4 regions of the Bacillus cereus group sp. BfR-BA-01316 genome follow, and region 4 is predicted to be linked to each of the others. Evidence: riboswitches for the same ligand, from Rfam matches in the RefSeq annotation. Region 4 holds a riboswitch; each other region holds the start of a gene.

Region 1 (4,264 bases), on a different contig from region 4:
TCTCCATGAAGCTTCGCTTGTTCATCAAGTGTAAGTTCTGGCTGTTTTTCTATAATATTTAATGAAGGAAATCTCTCGCGTACCTTCTTAATTAATTCGTATGTTTCTTGAAAATGAACATTTGTATCTAAAAATACAACTTTAGCAGATGGATTTACTTGGTTTATAAGATACAATAAAACCATTCCCTCCACCCCAAAGCTACATGCATATACAATTTCATCTTTATACTCTCTATAAGCCCAACTTAATACCGATAACGCACCCTTCGTTTCATTTTCTTCAGAAAATGAAACACTATTTTCTTTCCACGTTTCGTACGTCAACATGTTTTTTCCCCCTGTAAAAGCAAAAAGACGGTTTTAATCTAATAAAATAGATTAAAACCGCCTCTAGTTTTTCTAGTCAGCGCTTTTTACTTTAAACGGACCTTTTCACTTTTCTCTAATTGAATCACTTTTCCATCTTGCACAACAATTGTAATTGAACCATATTTCATATCAGCAAGCATCGTTTGAATTTTTTCGGACACTTCATCAAAATGTTCCCGTACGCTCACGCAAACAGCCCCCCTTTTTATTCATAAAAAAAATCTTTCCCATTTCGAAAAGACTGTTCGGTAATATATTTTACCTTATCTTTCAAAATGGATTCCATTTTGCTGGATTTAGCACCTTGCTTTCTATAAGCAGGTTGCCGAGCTTCGTAGGGCCAGTTCCCTCCGCTTCTCTTGATAAGCTTTGTATTTGTATTTTATCACAATTCTGATTTTTTTCAATCCTAGTTTTCCGATATATTTTATTTATTTTATAAAAAAAGAATTGCCCATCCTGAACAACTCCTTTTTTCATATTTAAACAAGTTCTTTAATACGTATGCGATCGTTCCCAATAATATTTTCATATGTTTCACGTTCTACAACAATTTGTGATGTTCCGCCTTTTGCGAAGACTACAGCCGGTCTACGAATACGATTATAATTATTAGCCATCGAATACCCATATGCTCCCGTGCAAGAAATTGCTAGTAAATCAGAAGAAGCAACTTGCGGTAGATTAATATCCCAAATCAGCATATCTCCACTTTCACAGCATTTCCCAGCAATCGAAACAAGTTCCTCATTCTCATCATTCCCTCGATTCGCCAACATGGCTTCATAACGCGCTCCATATAGAGCCGGTCTTAAATTATCTGTCATCCCACCATCGACTGAAACATATTTCCGAATACCAGGAATCTCTTTCACCGCTCCGACTGTATAAATTGTTGTTCCAGCATCACCTACAATACTACGCCCTGGCTCAATCCATATTTCAGGAAGCGGATATTCACATAATGTAAACTGCTCTCTCACCGTACTTGTTACAGCGTGCACATACGTTTCAAGTGTTAACGGTGTATCAGACTCCGTATAACGTATACCGAAACCTCCGCCGACATTTAATACTTTCACTACATAATTTGTTCGCTCTCGCACTTCTTCTAAAAATTGACGTAATACTTCAATTGCTCGAACAAAACCAGCCGTTTCGAATATTTGCGATCCGATGTGCGAGTGAATCCCTAGCACATTATAATTTGATTTTTGCAAAGCTAGCTCAATTGCTTGCATCGCTTGACCATTTGAAACACCAAATCCAAATTTCGAATCCTCTTGACCTGTTGTTATATATTCGTGTGTATGTGCCTCTACTCCAGGCGTTACACGGATTAATATGTTCACAAATTTCCCATGTTGCACTGCTAAATCATGTAAAATTTCTAATTCTAAGAAATTATCTACCACAAAACAACCAATATTCGCCTGAAGAGCCATAATCATTTCTTCTTCTGTTTTATTATTTCCGTGAAAATGAATGCGCGATGCCGGAAATCCTGCTTGGAGTGCAGTATATAATTCTCCTCCAGAGACAACGTCTAAAGACATATTTTCTTCACGAGCTACTCGGCACATCTCCATGCACAAGAACGCCTTGCTAGCATATGCTACTTGATAAGAGAAACCACTTTCCTTAAAAGCACGATGAAACGCACGACATTTCCCTCGGATTGACTCTTCATCGTATACATAAAGTGGTGTTCCGTATTGTTTTGCTAGTTGCGTCGTATCGCACCCTCCAATTTCTAAGTGTCCTTGCCCATTGATTCGGCTTGTGCCGTGAAAATACATTTGAATTCCTCCCTTATTTCCTCTAAAACTCATAACCCCAATCTTCTATTCATTGCAGCACGCTTTTAGATAGACAAAAAACGCGCGGAACAATGTTCACACGCGTTTCTTATTAGGAAAAATATATATTGAAAAAATAAACGAGTTGTTATCTTCTCAAAATAAGAAACCGCATCAACATCTCCAAATAGTTCTCCATAAAATAAATATTATGACAGTACTACATTTATTCAATGCAGTCCCAATATAAGAATAACGTGGTTATTCTTATATTTCGGCAATAGTCCCTTTCAACCTATGGTCACAGATTCCACTAAATCTCCCATAGCTTACTCTTTCCTATCGCGGCCTCTACCTTTGAGAGTAGATGAGGTAAGTCTATTTAATTTTCAAACATCTAATTGTTGCTATTAACAATACCAAAGGAACATTTTATTTGTCAAACAATTTTTTATATTGTTTTTTTACAGTTTAATTTCGTGTCATTTGGTAAGCGCTTTATAGAGATTTTTGTAACAGTCCATTCTCCTTCTTCATTGTTAAACGTCATACTTATCTTCTCAAACGGCGGAAGTACTTTTCCACCTATTCCTGATTCATATTTCGTTATTTCAATTACTGCTTGAAATAAATATGTACCGCTATAAAGTTTTTTTAGACTAATAATTTTAGGACAATCAAACGGTTTTAATTTTCCATATTGTTTCTCAATCGCTTCATTTATTTTTGGAAATAACACAGAATAAAGAGCATCTTCCATGAGCGGTGCATCATATTGTGCTACTGATACACTCGGTGAAACAAAAAGCATAAAACTAATGCATACTATAAAATATAATAATTTCCGCATCATAACCTCCGTATCATTACGCGATACTTTCCATGTTTAACGAATGATAATAATCATACATAGAAATTCCATTTTATTGTCTCCCACTTCGCTTTTTCTACTCAATTGTTACAAAAAAAGCCCACAACTCCCCTTTATTTTCGTATAATGATACTCATAGTATAATAATCATAATAATAAAGGACTGTTCGTATATATATAGTGAGACGATTTTCAAACAAACTCACATGAACTGTCATGCTTTTAAGAGAGGAGTATATTATGCTAAAACATTTGTTTCCAAAACTGCGATTTGCACTCGTTGCGGTCGTTTTATTATGGATTAAAACATATATTGTGTACAAGCTAGCATTTGATATTAAAATTGATAACTTCTTTGAAGAATTTATGCTTTTTATTAACCCAATAGCTTCATTACTTTTATTTTTCGGTTTAGCTTTACTTGCATCTAAGTACCGAAACCGAATTATTATTGGAATTAGTTTTATACTGTCATTTATTTTATTTGGAAATGCAATGTTTTACGGGTTCTATAACGATTTTGTTACTTTCCCTGTTTTATTCCAAACAAATAATATGGCTGACTTAGGAACGAGCATTAAAGAGCTCTTTACGTACAAAACATTACTTTTATTTGCAGATGCAATTATTTTAATGTTTATTTCACGTAAATTCCCATCATTTTGTGACAGGGCGCCACTTTCTCGTTCTGAAAAACGGACTTTCTTTAGTGGTGTAACAGCGCTATTGGCACTGCAAATTGCTGTTTCAGTTATTTACAAACCACAAATGTTCTCACGCTCATTTGATCGTCAAACTGTCGTGAAAAATTTAGGTTTATACACATATCATCTATTCGATATTACACTTCAATCTAAATCTTCGGCTGAACGTGTATTTGCAAGTGGCGACGGATTCTCCGAAATTAAAAATTATACTGACGCAAAAGATAAGCAAGTTGATAAAAACTTATTCGGAGCTGCAAAAGGTAAAAATGTAATTTTAATTTCAATGGAATCTACACAAAGTTTTGTTATTAATAAAAAAATAAATGGAAAAGAGATTACTCCATTTTTAAATGAGTTTATAAAAGATAGTTTTTACTTCGATAACTTCTATCATCAAACGGGACAAGGTAAAACTTCCGATGCTGAATTTATCGTTGAAAACTCCCTTTATCCGTTAGATCGTGGTTCTGTATTCTTTACTCATGCAACAAATGAATATACTGCCACACCAGAACA
Region 2 (4,264 bases), on a different contig from region 4:
AAAGAAGTAATAGTAAGCCGCCTAGCACAATAATATTTGCAACAGAAAATAGCATGTAAATGATAAGTGCATTACAAGTAATGCGCACTATAAGCCATATGTTTTTTTCATGACTATCACGCCATATCCAATGTATGTATATGTTCCAGCCCTTTAAAATCATTAAAACGATAAAGATTGTACATAAGAAAGGTACAGTCAATTGTAATGATTGCATAGCAAGCGGTACGATAATAAGGAACGTAAATACAAGCGGGAAAAGCTGAATGATGTAATTATATAGAAGAGATTTTTTGAAATAAGATGTTAATTTCTCTTCTAGTGCTAGTAAATAGACAGCGTCAGGTTTTTGAATAAATGTGCGAACTTGGCATCTCGTTATAATGAGTGTAAGTACGATCGTGATGAGTAATAAAGATATTCCTTTAGAAGGATCCGTTTTAAGAAACTTTGCGTAATAATATGCACCTACACATGAGACGAAGATGAAGCTATATAGCAAACCGTTAATCATACGTGCAAAGTATGTGATGGCATTTTGAATATGTTGTTGAAAGCGAGAGCTCCATAGTGATTCGATTGACATGTTTTTCACCTCTTTTTTCTATTATATATGTTTTATTAAGCAAAAAACGAGCAAATTGCGTTACGCAATTTGCTCGTCTTTCTTTTCGTTATTTTTTTTCTGATCACGATTCATTAATGGATAGAAGGCAAAGCCGATTACGAATAAACCAATTCCGAGAAGGAATGTTTTTATATCGGACGCGCCTGTTTTAATAACCCATAAAGCATAGCAAATTGCAATGACTGCGACCACGCCATCTATAATTCTTGCCCGTAACTCATTTTTATAAGTTTCACCAGTTGCGACCAGTTTTAACTGGAAGATTGGTGAAACGAGATATGGAATGAGGTAGGCTAAAGTTGATACTGTAATAACGAATGTATAAGCTTCCGCAATGGTTCCAGATAGTGTTGAGAATAAGAATACTTGCGACATAATGTTTGTTAATCGTAATGAGTAAATTGGACTTCCTTTTTTATTTGTTTTTGTAAAGAAGGAAGGGAAGAAACCTTCTTTGGCTGCTTGATAAGGTACTTCTGAGCTTAATAAAATCCAGCCTAATATTGAACCGAATAGGGAAGTAAGAGCAAGTAATGCCATAAGTTTCCCGCCGCCGTGACCCATTGCAGCGTTTAATGCGTCTGCTAATGGACGTTCAGAAGCTTGTAATTTATCAACGTGAAGTACACCCATTGTTAAAATTGTAATTCCTAAGTAAATTGCAACTGTGATAAGTAATCCTGCAACAGTGGCGCGTTTTACCGTTTTTGGGGAGGTAGCTCGGTTTGATAAAAGAACGGCTGATTCAATCCCGATAAATGCCCAAAGCGTTGTAAGAGCCGCTAAATTTACTTGTGAAAGGAGGCCGTGTGATACGCCTTCTTTATCGATCATTGGTGTGTACCATTGTCCAAACTTTGAAGCTTCGAATGCAAATAAAGTAACGACGATGAATAGAAGGAATCCAGTCACTTTCGTTGTCGTTGCTAAGAAGTTTAGCTTCCCAGCTCCGCTTACACCGTTTGTTAAAATTAAATGTGTGCCCCATAGTAAGACAGAACAAATAGTAAATGTAATTAGTTTTCCAACTTCTATATTGAAAGAGCCAATTGAAAACAATAGACGCGTATCTTTCATAATTGGGAAGAAGAGTGATAAATATCCCGCGAAAGATGTGATAATGGCAACGTTACTTGCCCAATTTGCTACCCAATATCCCCACACCATGCTGAAACCAGCCATTTTTTTCTTTTTTGGTGATGAGAATAAAGCATATGCATGACTTTGTGGTCCTGTCGTTAAATCAGGACGACGAATTGCTAAATTACCGAAAACAAGAGCTAGCATTAAAACACCAAACCCTGTTGTTAACCAAGCTAAAGTGACACCGAGAGGGCTAGCTGTTTGTGCCAACGTACTTGGCACCATGAAAATACCAGCGCCAACCATGTTACCGACAACGAAAGCTGTTAGTACCCAAAAGCCCCATTTTTTTTGTTGCATAGAAAATACCTCCAAAGTTAGTATAACCAAGTCAAGCGAGGAGATATGTATGTCTTCCTGCTAGGGAAGAGAAGTTCCAAACAAAACAAAAAAAGCACGTAATTTGCCGCTACATGCTTTCTATCTTATAAGAAACCCACGACATACCTCTCGATAGCTCTCCACAAACGAAACGTTTGTGACAGTTCTGCACTTATTAAATGCAGACCCAGCAAGCGCGCATGGTGGGCACGTCTTACTTCGGCAACCATTCCTTTCTCATTCATTCATCAATGCCACTACATCTCCTGAAATGATACTCTTAATGATTGCAACCTCTACCTCACCGAGATACGAATGAGGATTTATGTATTAAATTAACATGTTTAAGAGTAACAAATGTATTTTTATACGTCAATGGATATAGTAATAATCAGATTATAGAGAAGAGTTCGTTATTAGGTCCTGTAGGATTTAAGCCGCTTCATAATACACAAGTGTTTCGGAAATTTAAAAAGCAGCTGACCTAAATATTAGATCAGCTGCTGAATATAAGATTAAACTAAGTTTAATACAGTTACTTTTTGACGAGTCATAGACTCAAGGCTCTTACGAATACCTTGTGCGCCCATACCTGAACCTTTTACACCGATGAATGGGAAGTGGTCAGGACCGCGCTCTGTGCGTCCGTTAATTTGAACAGAACCAGTGTCGATTTTGTTAGCAATTGCAAATGCTTTGTTAATGTCTTTCGTGAAGACACTTGCTTGCAAGCCAAACTCTGATTTGTTAGCAATTTCAATCGCTTGTTCGTCAGAAGAAACACGGATGATTGGAAGGATTGGGCCAAATGGCTCTTCCCAAGCAACTTTCATTTCTTCTGTTACGTTGTCGATTAATGTTGGGTAAATTAAGTTACGCTCACGTTTGTTACCGATAACGATTGTTGCACCTTTTTCAGCAGCATCGTCAATTAAACCTTGAACGAAGTCAGCAGATTTGTCGTCGATTAATGGAACGATTGTGCTGTTTTGTTCTGGAGATCCAACTGATAGTTCAGCCACTTGCTCTTTTAATAAGCCAGCTAGTTCGTCTGCTACATTTTCGTGTACAAGTACACGTTTAATAGCTGTACAACGTTGACCTGAGTAAGAGAATGCACCGCTTACGATATGCTTTGCAGCTTCTTGTAAGTCTGCATCTTCACAAACGATACCAGGATCTTTACCACCAAGTTCTAATACAAGTGGAATCATCGCAGCTTTTTTCGCTAAATGTTTACCTGTATTTGTACCACCTGTGAACGATACCATATTTACGCCAGGATGTTCTACTAAGTAGTCACCAATTACAGAACCGCGTCCTGTAGCTACGTTTACAAGACCTTTTGGAAGGCCCGCTTTATGAAGTGCTTCAACCATTTTAATACCGCTAATAGCACCTTGAGTTGCTGGTTTGAAGATAACAGCGTTACCCATAATAAGTGCTGGTGCAAGTTTTGCAGCAGATAAGTTTACTGGGTAGTTAAACGGTGCGATTGCTAATACAACACCAAGTGGTGCGCGTTGGATAATCGCAAGTTTAGATTTAGATCCACCAGGGAAGCTATCACCCATCATGCTTTCACCGTGCATGTGAAGTGCTTCGTCAACTGTGTAACGAATTAAGTCAGCTGTACGAACGACTTCTTTTTGCGCATCTTTATATCCTTTACCGACTTCTTTCATAATGATATCGGCAATTTCATCTTGCATATTTACGAGCTCATCAGCCCATTTATATAAATATTTTGCACGATCTTGTAGAGAAGCTTCAGCCCATGATTTTTGAGCTTCTTTTGCAGATGCAATTGCTTCATCCACTTCTCCGCGAGTAATTGCTTGTACTTGCCCAATTACTTCGTGTAAGTATGGAGATGGAATGTCGATTGTTTGACCAGAAGAGCTTTCTCTCCATTCTCCGTTTAAATAAAATTTGTACGTATTGCTAGTTGTCATGATTAGTCCTCCTAAAATAGCAACTTGTAAGAGTGAGTATAAGGTGATTGTAGGTGGTTTGATAATATTTTTCAAATGAAATGTTTGTGAAAACGATTTCTTACTATTTTTTTATTTTGTATGCCCTTTCTTACAGAAGATTCCCTTATTTCAAACTGAATTATAAGTAGAATGCATCACTTTCATTTTTTGTGATAAAAGATTATTTTATTCTAAA
Region 3 (4,264 bases), on a different contig from region 4:
TTTATCGATTATGAAGGAATTCAAGGGAAAGAGCGAAAGGATATATATGAAAAAAGTGAGAAGAGTCTGTTATATTTCCTAGGAAAAGCCTATAGTGAGCAAATTAATTCTTCTATCTAGAATGTTGAATAGAAATCATAATAAAAAGCTGTCTGCATAGAGTATTGAAATCTATGTGAACAGCTTTTTTCTATTTAAATAGGAAAGAAATAGATTAGTAAAATTTTTTGTGAGCTTTACTGCTGAATAATAAATATAAAATTAGCCCATTTGCACTAAAGGTTCAATTTTCGCCATAAATGATTGATGAAGTGCTTCAACACCCGTTACTAAATGAAGGCGGTCAATAACGACAGATACTTTAATTTCTGATGTACTTACCATTTTAATATGAATATCTTCTTCTTTTAAAGTAGTGAACATATTCGCTGCAACACCTGGATTAGATACCATACCAGATCCTACAATTGATACTTTTGCTAAATGATTTTCATACTCTACAGATTCATAGTGAAGTGCTTCTTGATTCTGTTCCAATACTTCTAGTGTTTCTCGTAAGTCATTAGAATGGATAGAGAAGGAAAGATGAACAGTTCCTTCATTTGTAATACTTTGAATAATAATATCTACATTAATATGTGCTGCTGCTAATGTAGAGAAAACTGTTGAAAGTGCACCTTGCTCTAATCCTTTAATTGTGACGCGTGTAATGTTATCCTCAAATGCAATACCTTTAACGATTGATTGTTGTTCCATGTTACATTCTCCTTTTACAATTGTTCCGTTTTCTTGTTCCATGCTTGATCGTACTTCTAAAACTACATTATGATTTTTAGCAAATTCAACAGCGCGTGGGTGTAATACGCCAGCACCGAGATTGGCAAGCTCTAACATTTCGTCATAAGAAATTGTATCTAATTTATAAGCATCTTGTACAACTCGTGGATCAGTCGTATATACGCCAGTCACATCCGTATAAATATCACATTTTTTTGCTTTTAGTGCCGCAGCTAATGCGACAGCAGTCGTATCAGAGCCACCGCGGCCAAGCGTTGTAATTTCACTTTCTATACTTATGCCTTGGAATCCAGCTACGATAACAATTGTGCCTTCAGTAAGATAAGACTGAATACGATTGGTGTTAATGTCAGTAATCCGTGCACTACTATGTACAGATTCTGTCGTAATACCAGCTTGCCATCCTGTTAATGAAATTGCGTTATAACCTTTTGATTGTAGTGTCATTGTTAATAATGAAATGGTTACTTGTTCTCCTGTAGATAGGAGCATATCCATTTCACGTTTACTTGGATTTTCAGTAATAGCGTTAGCAAGTGCTACAAGTTTATCCGTACTTTTTCCCATTGCTGAAACGACAGAGACAATACTATGTCCTCGTTCATATTCTTCAATAATTAAATTTGCTACATGTTGAATGCGCTCGACGCTTCCGACAGAAGTACCGCCAAATTTTTGTACAATCGTTTCCATTACGAATTCCTTCTTTCGTCCATTTTTAAGAATAGGTTAGGACATATACAAATCCCAATATTCCTGTAGTTACCAGAGAGAAAAATAAAAAACACCATCTCAAATAAGTGAGGATGGTGCTGTTACAGGAAAAGGGAAACAGAAAACGGAGCTAATAAAAAAACCGCCAAAAAAGGAATATCATAAAAATGATATCTCTTTTTTGTAGATAGCTCTTCATACGTACACGTCTGTACATATGACAGTTCTGTTTCTATTCGAAAACAGCCCCAATTGATAAATACAGAGAAATTTATCAATTTCGGCAACACTTCCTTTCCTCTAAGATCATAGACATCTCTGTGTCTCCTTTAGAATACTTATAAGCGTTGCAACCTCTATCTCACGTTTTAGGCGAGAGTGTATAATTTATGAAGTTGTTGGTAACATTTGTTTTATAATAATTTAAATTTTTCAGGGAATCAAGTGTTTTGTATATATTTTTAAAATTCTATCTTTTATTTAGATTAGTTTGTGAAAAATGTAGCAAAATCAATTCATTGCATGTACATTGAAAATATAGCGCATGGGAGGTGGAAGGATGGGGAAGAAAAAGCCTATTTATGTAGCAACAGAGATGAACACAACAATGGAGAAACTATGGGCATATACACAAGAGCCTGATATACATACAGAGTGGGATGTTCGTTTTACTGAAATTTCGTATTTGGAGAAAAAAGAAGGAGAACCACAGAAGTTTTTATATAAAACAAAGATCGGATTTGGACTTGAAATAGCCGGAGAAGGGGAATCGATAGGTGAAATAAGAAAAGACACTGGGGAACGCATTTCTTCTTTGAAATTTTGGACAGACAATAAGCTATCACTTATACAAATAGGACGAGGTTATTGGAAGTATACACCGAATGGAGAACATATTCATTTTGAAACGCAATATGATTATGATACAAGGTTTGGTCGTATAGGGAATGTGATAGATTCATATGTTTTTCGGCCTTTATTAGGTTGGGCGACAGCATGGAGTTTTGATGCTTTAAAATTATGGTTAGAAAAGGGACTTCATCCTAGTATGTTAATTAGAAGAACGATGACCTATTGGCTCATTTGCTTTTTATTTGCTTTCGTATGGTTATATCAAGGAATTGTACCGAAAGTGATTTTTACTCATCCAGAGGAAGTGAAGATGCTTTTTGAGTTAATTGGATCGAATGAAAGTAGTATTTTTATACTTAAACTAGTTGGATTTTTAGAAATAATATGGGGTGTTATGTGGCTATTGCCACTTCAAAAACGAAAGTTGTTTATAGTGCATATTGTTATGTTAATAGGCTTAACTATAGTGGCAGGACTTACGAATATCACAAGTTTTATGCAACCGTTTAATCCGATTACATTAAATTTTCTTCTAATAGGGTTATCGATTGTCGGTTATATAAATAGCACTAATTTACCAAGTGCAAAAAATTGCAAGAGGACGAGAAAGGGATAAGGATATGGTTAATATTTATGAAAAATTATTAGGTGAATCCTATAAAAAACTTCATCCAAAATTACAGAAGCGATATGCGATTACAAAGGAAAATAGTTTTATTGGGGAAGGGGAGATGGATGAAATTTACGGAGGATCTTTTTTCGTTAAATTGATTTTAAAAATTGCATCGAAGTTCCGTATGTTTTTCTCTGAGCGTGGGGAAAAAGTTCCGTTTGTGATACATAATACCGCTGAGCGAGATGCACATGGGAAAGAATTTGTAAGGTGGAATCGTACTTTTTATTTTCATAATAAGAAAAGGTATTTTAACGCTGTTATGAAGCTGGATGAAGAAGAAAATGAAATTGTTGATTATTTTGGTGAACCACATTTACTCGTTTCTACATTGAATTTTTATATTGATGAAAAAGGTGGAATGCATATTTCTTCAAAGAAGCAATGGTTTTATATGTTTGGAAGAAAAATACCGTTACCTAAATTTTTATACGGAGAGGCAAAAATTGTTGAAAGCTATGATGATGCACTACAATGTTTTCGGATTCATGTACAAGTACGAAATCCGTTAATTGGTTCATTATTTTCATATAAGGGAACATTTGTGGAAAGGAAATAAACGAGATGAAAAATATAATATTTGGCCTTGCTTGCTATACGACTTTTCTTATGTTTGAGTGGTCTAATGTAAATCCTGTTGAAGCAATTATATTATTATCTATTTTGTTATTTATACCAATGTCATTTTGCATTATTGACAAAGAAACGAGGAATGGATCGTATTTATTATTTTATAAATTTGTATCGTTTTTATATCCAATCGCAGCAGTTAGTGCGGTGCTAGCTTTCGTAACAAATCATTTTGTCTTTGCTCTTCTTTGGTTTATGTATACTGGGATTCTTGCATTATTTGGTATAAGTAGATTGCTAGAAAGAGGATGGAAGCCTTTAGAAGAAGCAGCTATAGATAGTGCGTTTATTTATTTGTTCCTAGGTGGTTTTTGGTTTTTTGCTTCTGTAGCAAAACTTTCAATTATGCACTTTAGTTCTGACATTGTTTTGCTCACAGCGGCACACTTTCATTACTCGGCATTTCTATTGCCGTTATCAGCTGGTTTGCTTGGAAGGAAAAGAGAAAAGAGAAGTAAACTCTATGACTCCATAATGTTTATTATCGTCATTTCTCCAATGACAGTTGCAATAGGAATTACATACTCGAGGGTATTTGAATTTTTTGCAGTGTTCATATATTTATGTGCCATTTACGGATATGGAGTTTACGTGTGG
Region 4 (4,264 bases):
AGCATTTAATAACCAAATGTATACAACACCGTCACCGTATAAAGAAGCGATGAAAGCGACACTACCAACTACTGATGTTGCGATTAATGCGTTAACAGGTACACCGCGGCTATCTAATTTGCCTAAGAACTTTGGTGCTTTTCCTTGGCGAGCTAAATCCCAAAGCATACGAGTTGATGCATACATGCCAGAGTTACCAGCAGATAAAACTGCAGTTAAAATAACAGCGTTCATAACAGAAGCAGCGAAGGCAACGCCCGCTTTTTCAAATACAAGTGTAAATGGACTTACTGTAACATCACTTGCTGCAAGGCTATCAGTCGTATAAGGAATTAATAAACCGATAACAAGAATTGCTAAAATATAGAATAATATAATGCGCCAAAAGATAGAACGAATTGCTTTCGGAATATTGCGTTCTGGATCAGCAGTTTCACCAGCAGCCACTCCTAATAATTCAGTTCCTTGGAATGAGAAACCAGCAGCCATAAATACACCGATAATTGCCATGATTCCACCGTTAAATGGTGCATCTGCAACAGTGAAGTTTTTAAAGCCGACAGATTCGCCGCCCATAATTCCAAAAATCATCATAAAACCGACAATTAAAAAGATAATAATAGTAACTACTTTAATAAGTGCGAACCAATATTCAGATTCACCAAAACCTTTAACAGATAAATAGTTTAAGAGAAAAATAATAGCTAAACAAAGTCCACTCCAAATAAGAGAAGGTGTATCTGGGAACCAAAATTTCATAATTAATGTTACGGCCGCTAGTTCAGCAGCGATCGTAATCGCCCAGTTATACCAATAGTTCCATCCAAGTGCAAAGCCAAGTGATGGATCAACAAATTTTGTTGCATAAGTGCTAAAAGATCCAGTAACAGGCATGTAAGCTGCGAGTTCTGCTAAGCTTGTCATTAAGAAATAAACCATAATTCCAATTGCAGCGTATGCGACTAGTGCACCGCCAGGACCAGCCGAATGGATAACACCACCGCTGGCAAGAAATAGTCCGGTACCGATTGTACCACCGAGAGAAATCATCGTAAGGTGACGAGATTTTAATCCGCGTTTTAATTCACCTTGTCCTTGTGTAGTTTGCGTTTTAGAGGTAGCTTGATTCGTTGCGCTATTCATGTTCAACACTCCTTTTCTTGTAAGATAGGAAGGAGCGGGGGAGAAAAATACAAAAAACCGCCAAAAGAATTAGGCGGAACGTTTCACAAATAACCACCCCATCATACCCTTCCGTTAAGATAGCACACCACGTTTACTCGGTATTTTGTAAACGTGACAGTTCTGTTCCTTTCGGAGACAGCCCCAGCCAATATTTCCAGAGAAGAAATATAAACTTCGGCAACTTTTCCTTTTAAACGGAGTCGGGTGACATTCTCTGTGTCTCGGCCGTTCTACTCTTAAAAGTTGCAACCTCTACCTCATCGGATTGATGAGGATTTATTCATTGCTATGATTTTTAATATATGGCAATTGTAATGAGTTTCTGAAAATATTGCAAGGGATTTTGTTAGGAAAAGTCAAAAAATATCGGTTATTGTATAGGAAACGCTCGCAAAGCTCCACCCGAACCTACTGTTATGTAACAATAAATAAAGAAAGAAATTGTTATACAAATGTTTCGCAAAAAATATTGAAAAACCCTTTAAAATTAAAAGAAAATTCAGAAAATATAATTCGACATAAATATCAAAAGGGATTAGTTTTTTATTTTGTTTCAAAGAATAAACATATGTTTACGTAAAAAAGAATGAATATTCTATATATTTATAGTGAAATTGTAGTATTGTTTAATTGAAAAGGGGACATCGTTATGAAATTAGAAACGGAAAGATTACATATTATCCCGTGTACGGAAGAATGGGTTCAAATTACGAATAATCAAGGATACAATAGTGGCCCGCATATTTTAGGGCATATAGAAAATTTGAAACAAGATGCGGCTGTATTACCGTGGGGCGCGTGGTATGTTATTCGGAAAGAGGATGATGTTGTTCTAGGTGATATAGGATTTAAAGGGAAACCGAACGAGCAACATACAGTAGAAATTGGTTACGGATTTATTGAGAAATATTGGAATGAAGGTTATGCAACAGAAGCAGTTAGTGAATTAATGAAATGGGCTTTTCAAACAGGAGAAGTGGAAACGATTATAGCGGAGACACTCCTTGATAATTATAGCTCTATTCGTGTATTAGAGAAATTACATATGAAAAGAGTAAATAATACAGAAACGATGATCAATTGGAAGATTGAAAAATAAAGAATACCGCTCGAAGCAAATCGGGCGGTATTTTGCGTAATTATGGTAGCATTTGTTTTTGATCTGTTGGATAGCTACTCGTCGCTTGTTTCGAATACTTTGAATGGTTACGGACAGAAATAAAAATAGAAATAATAACGACAAGACCAACTGCAACATAAGAAAGTGTAATAATAGTTGGATCAACTTTAAATGATGTAAGCAATGTACGTATATTCGTAAAAATAATAAGTCCGCCAACGAGTACGCCGAGTAAATGCGAAGGAACGATGCGTACTAACCATGCCGCGATTGGTGCGGCAACAATACCACCGAGCATTAGGGCAAATACCCAAACCCAGCTTATTTGTTCCCAACCAAGTGAGATGAAAAAGCCGATTGTTGCAGCGAGTGAAACAGGAAATTCGCTCGTATCTACAGATCCAATAACTTTTCTAGCATCATTCCCTTTTGCAAGAAGAACAGGTGTCGTAATAGGTCCCCAGCCACCACCGCCAGTTGAATCAACAAATCCTGCGAACAAGCCAAGTGGCACAAGTTGTTTAGCAGACATACGCTTATTTGAAGCAACAATTTGTTTTTGAATGATGAATCGTAATAAAATATAAACCCCTAAAGTAAATAAAAATAAGGAAATGTACGGTTTAATAATATCGCCCGGTAAATTACTTAAAAAACATGCTCCGACAAAAGCGCCAATCGCTCCTGGCAATGTAAGTCTAGAAACTGTATATTTATCAACGTTTCCGAATCGTATATGAGATGCACCGGAAGCGGCAGTAGTGACTACTTCAGCTAAATGAACCGATGCAGAAGCAACAGCTGGTGCAATACCAAACATTAATAATAAAGAGGAAGACGTTACCCCATACGCCATTCCAAGCGCTCCATCAATCAATTGAGCGAAAAATCCGATAATAGAAAAGATAATTAATTTCTGCATAAATAATCCCCCTGTAATAATAAATGAAAAAGGCACTTTTCCCGTGTGAGAAAAGTGCCTTTGGTTTTTCCAATCAGCAATAATTAAATTTGTTTCATTATAATACATATTAATCGTATAAATCAACTAGGTTTTAAAGTTTTTTGAATTGAATGAAAGAAAAATAAAATATACAATGAAAGGATGGAGAGAAAGGGGAGAAAGAATATGTTAGCATTTGATCATCTCGTTCACGCAGTTCATTGTACACCGGAGGAAGCGGCAAAACAAATGCAGGTACTAGGTTTTCATACTGCGTTAGGCGGACAGCATACAAACTGGGGTACTTGGAATAGTTTATGTTATTTTGATTTATCATATATAGAATTTTTAGCTGTTCAGCATGAAGAAAAAGCGAAGGAAGCAGAAAATCCATTAGTACAAGAAACAGTGGTGAAATTACAAAATGGAGAAGGAATGCTACAAATCGCAATTCGAACAAATGAAATTGAAGAACTAGCAGATAAATTAAGCAAACATGGCTTACAAACGATAGGACCATTTAAAGGGAAACGGATGAGAAAAGATGGCCGCCTTTTAGAATGGAAAATGTTATTTGTAAAGCAAGAAGAGAACGGACCGAGATTACCATTCTTTATACAGTGGAATGAAACGGATGAAGAAAGAAGAAACGATTTACGTGAAATAGGGACGATTACGGAACATAAAAACAAAGTACAACAAATTGAAACGATTCATTATGCGGTGAAAAATGTTCGAGAAACAGTGCGGAAATGGAAAGAAGTAATGGGACTAACAGTAAGCTTGGCCACAAAAAATGTAAAGTGGAATGCTGAATGTCAAAGTGTATCGTTTGGAAATATTAGCGTACAATTTTGTGAACCGATTGGGGAAGGTCTAGTAAAAGAACGTATAATGCAGTACGGGGAATATCCGTTTGCGGTGGAGTTTAAAGGTGGAAATAAACGAGAGCGTGAAGTATTAGGTAGTTTGTACGTATATGAATAGAGGTGAACTTTGTGGAAGAAATGTTCAGA

Evidence for each region. A riboswitch is a leader RNA that binds a small molecule or an ion and turns the genes downstream of it on or off. The one in region 4 is predicted to bind lysine.
Region 1: it holds a riboswitch for lysine, as region 4 does, so the genes downstream of both, lysA (diaminopimelate decarboxylase) here and MR071_RS15580 (amino acid permease) in region 4, are expected to answer to the same signal.
Region 2: it holds a riboswitch for lysine, as region 4 does, so the genes downstream of both, MR071_RS18680 (amino acid permease) here and MR071_RS15580 (amino acid permease) in region 4, are expected to answer to the same signal.
Region 3: it holds a riboswitch for lysine, as region 4 does, so the genes downstream of both, MR071_RS05395 (aspartate kinase) here and MR071_RS15580 (amino acid permease) in region 4, are expected to answer to the same signal.

Annotation. Positions count from the first base shown of each region.
Region 1 is NZ_JAKUGX010000028.1:24,589-28,852, reverse strand. Features, by position in the region: gene MR071_RS19080 (phosphoadenylyl-sulfate reductase) at 1-329, opposite strand, end outside; gene MR071_RS19075 (YezD family protein) at 416-559, opposite strand; SAM riboswitch class I at 632-740, opposite strand; gene lysA (diaminopimelate decarboxylase) at 854-2,170, opposite strand; lysine riboswitch at 2,351-2,532, opposite strand; gene MR071_RS19065 (DUF3888 domain-containing protein) at 2,622-3,020, opposite strand; gene MR071_RS19060 (LTA synthase family protein) at 3,282-4,264, shown strand, end outside.
Region 2 is NZ_JAKUGX010000027.1:24,415-28,678, reverse strand. Features, by position in the region: gene MR071_RS18685 (ABC transporter permease) at 1-586, opposite strand, end outside; gene MR071_RS18680 (amino acid permease) at 647-2,071, opposite strand; lysine riboswitch at 2,218-2,399, opposite strand; gene gapN (NADP-dependent glyceraldehyde-3-phosphate dehydrogenase) at 2,608-4,047, opposite strand.
Region 3 is NZ_JAKUGX010000004.1:155,477-159,740, forward strand. Features, by position in the region: gene MR071_RS05395 (aspartate kinase) at 262-1,491, opposite strand; lysine riboswitch at 1,693-1,879, opposite strand; gene MR071_RS05400 (DoxX-like family protein) at 2,072-2,980, shown strand; gene MR071_RS05405 (DUF4166 domain-containing protein) at 2,985-3,596, shown strand; gene MR071_RS05410 (YndJ family protein) at 3,602-4,264, shown strand, end outside.
Region 4 is NZ_JAKUGX010000019.1:77,696-81,959, forward strand. Features, by position in the region: gene MR071_RS15580 (amino acid permease) at 1-1,143, opposite strand, end outside; lysine riboswitch at 1,256-1,448, opposite strand; gene MR071_RS15585 (GNAT family N-acetyltransferase) at 1,835-2,284, shown strand; gene MR071_RS15590 (sulfite exporter TauE/SafE family protein) at 2,325-3,227, opposite strand; gene MR071_RS15595 (VOC family protein) at 3,435-4,235, shown strand; gene MR071_RS15600 (aminoglycoside phosphotransferase family protein) at 4,247-4,264, shown strand, end outside.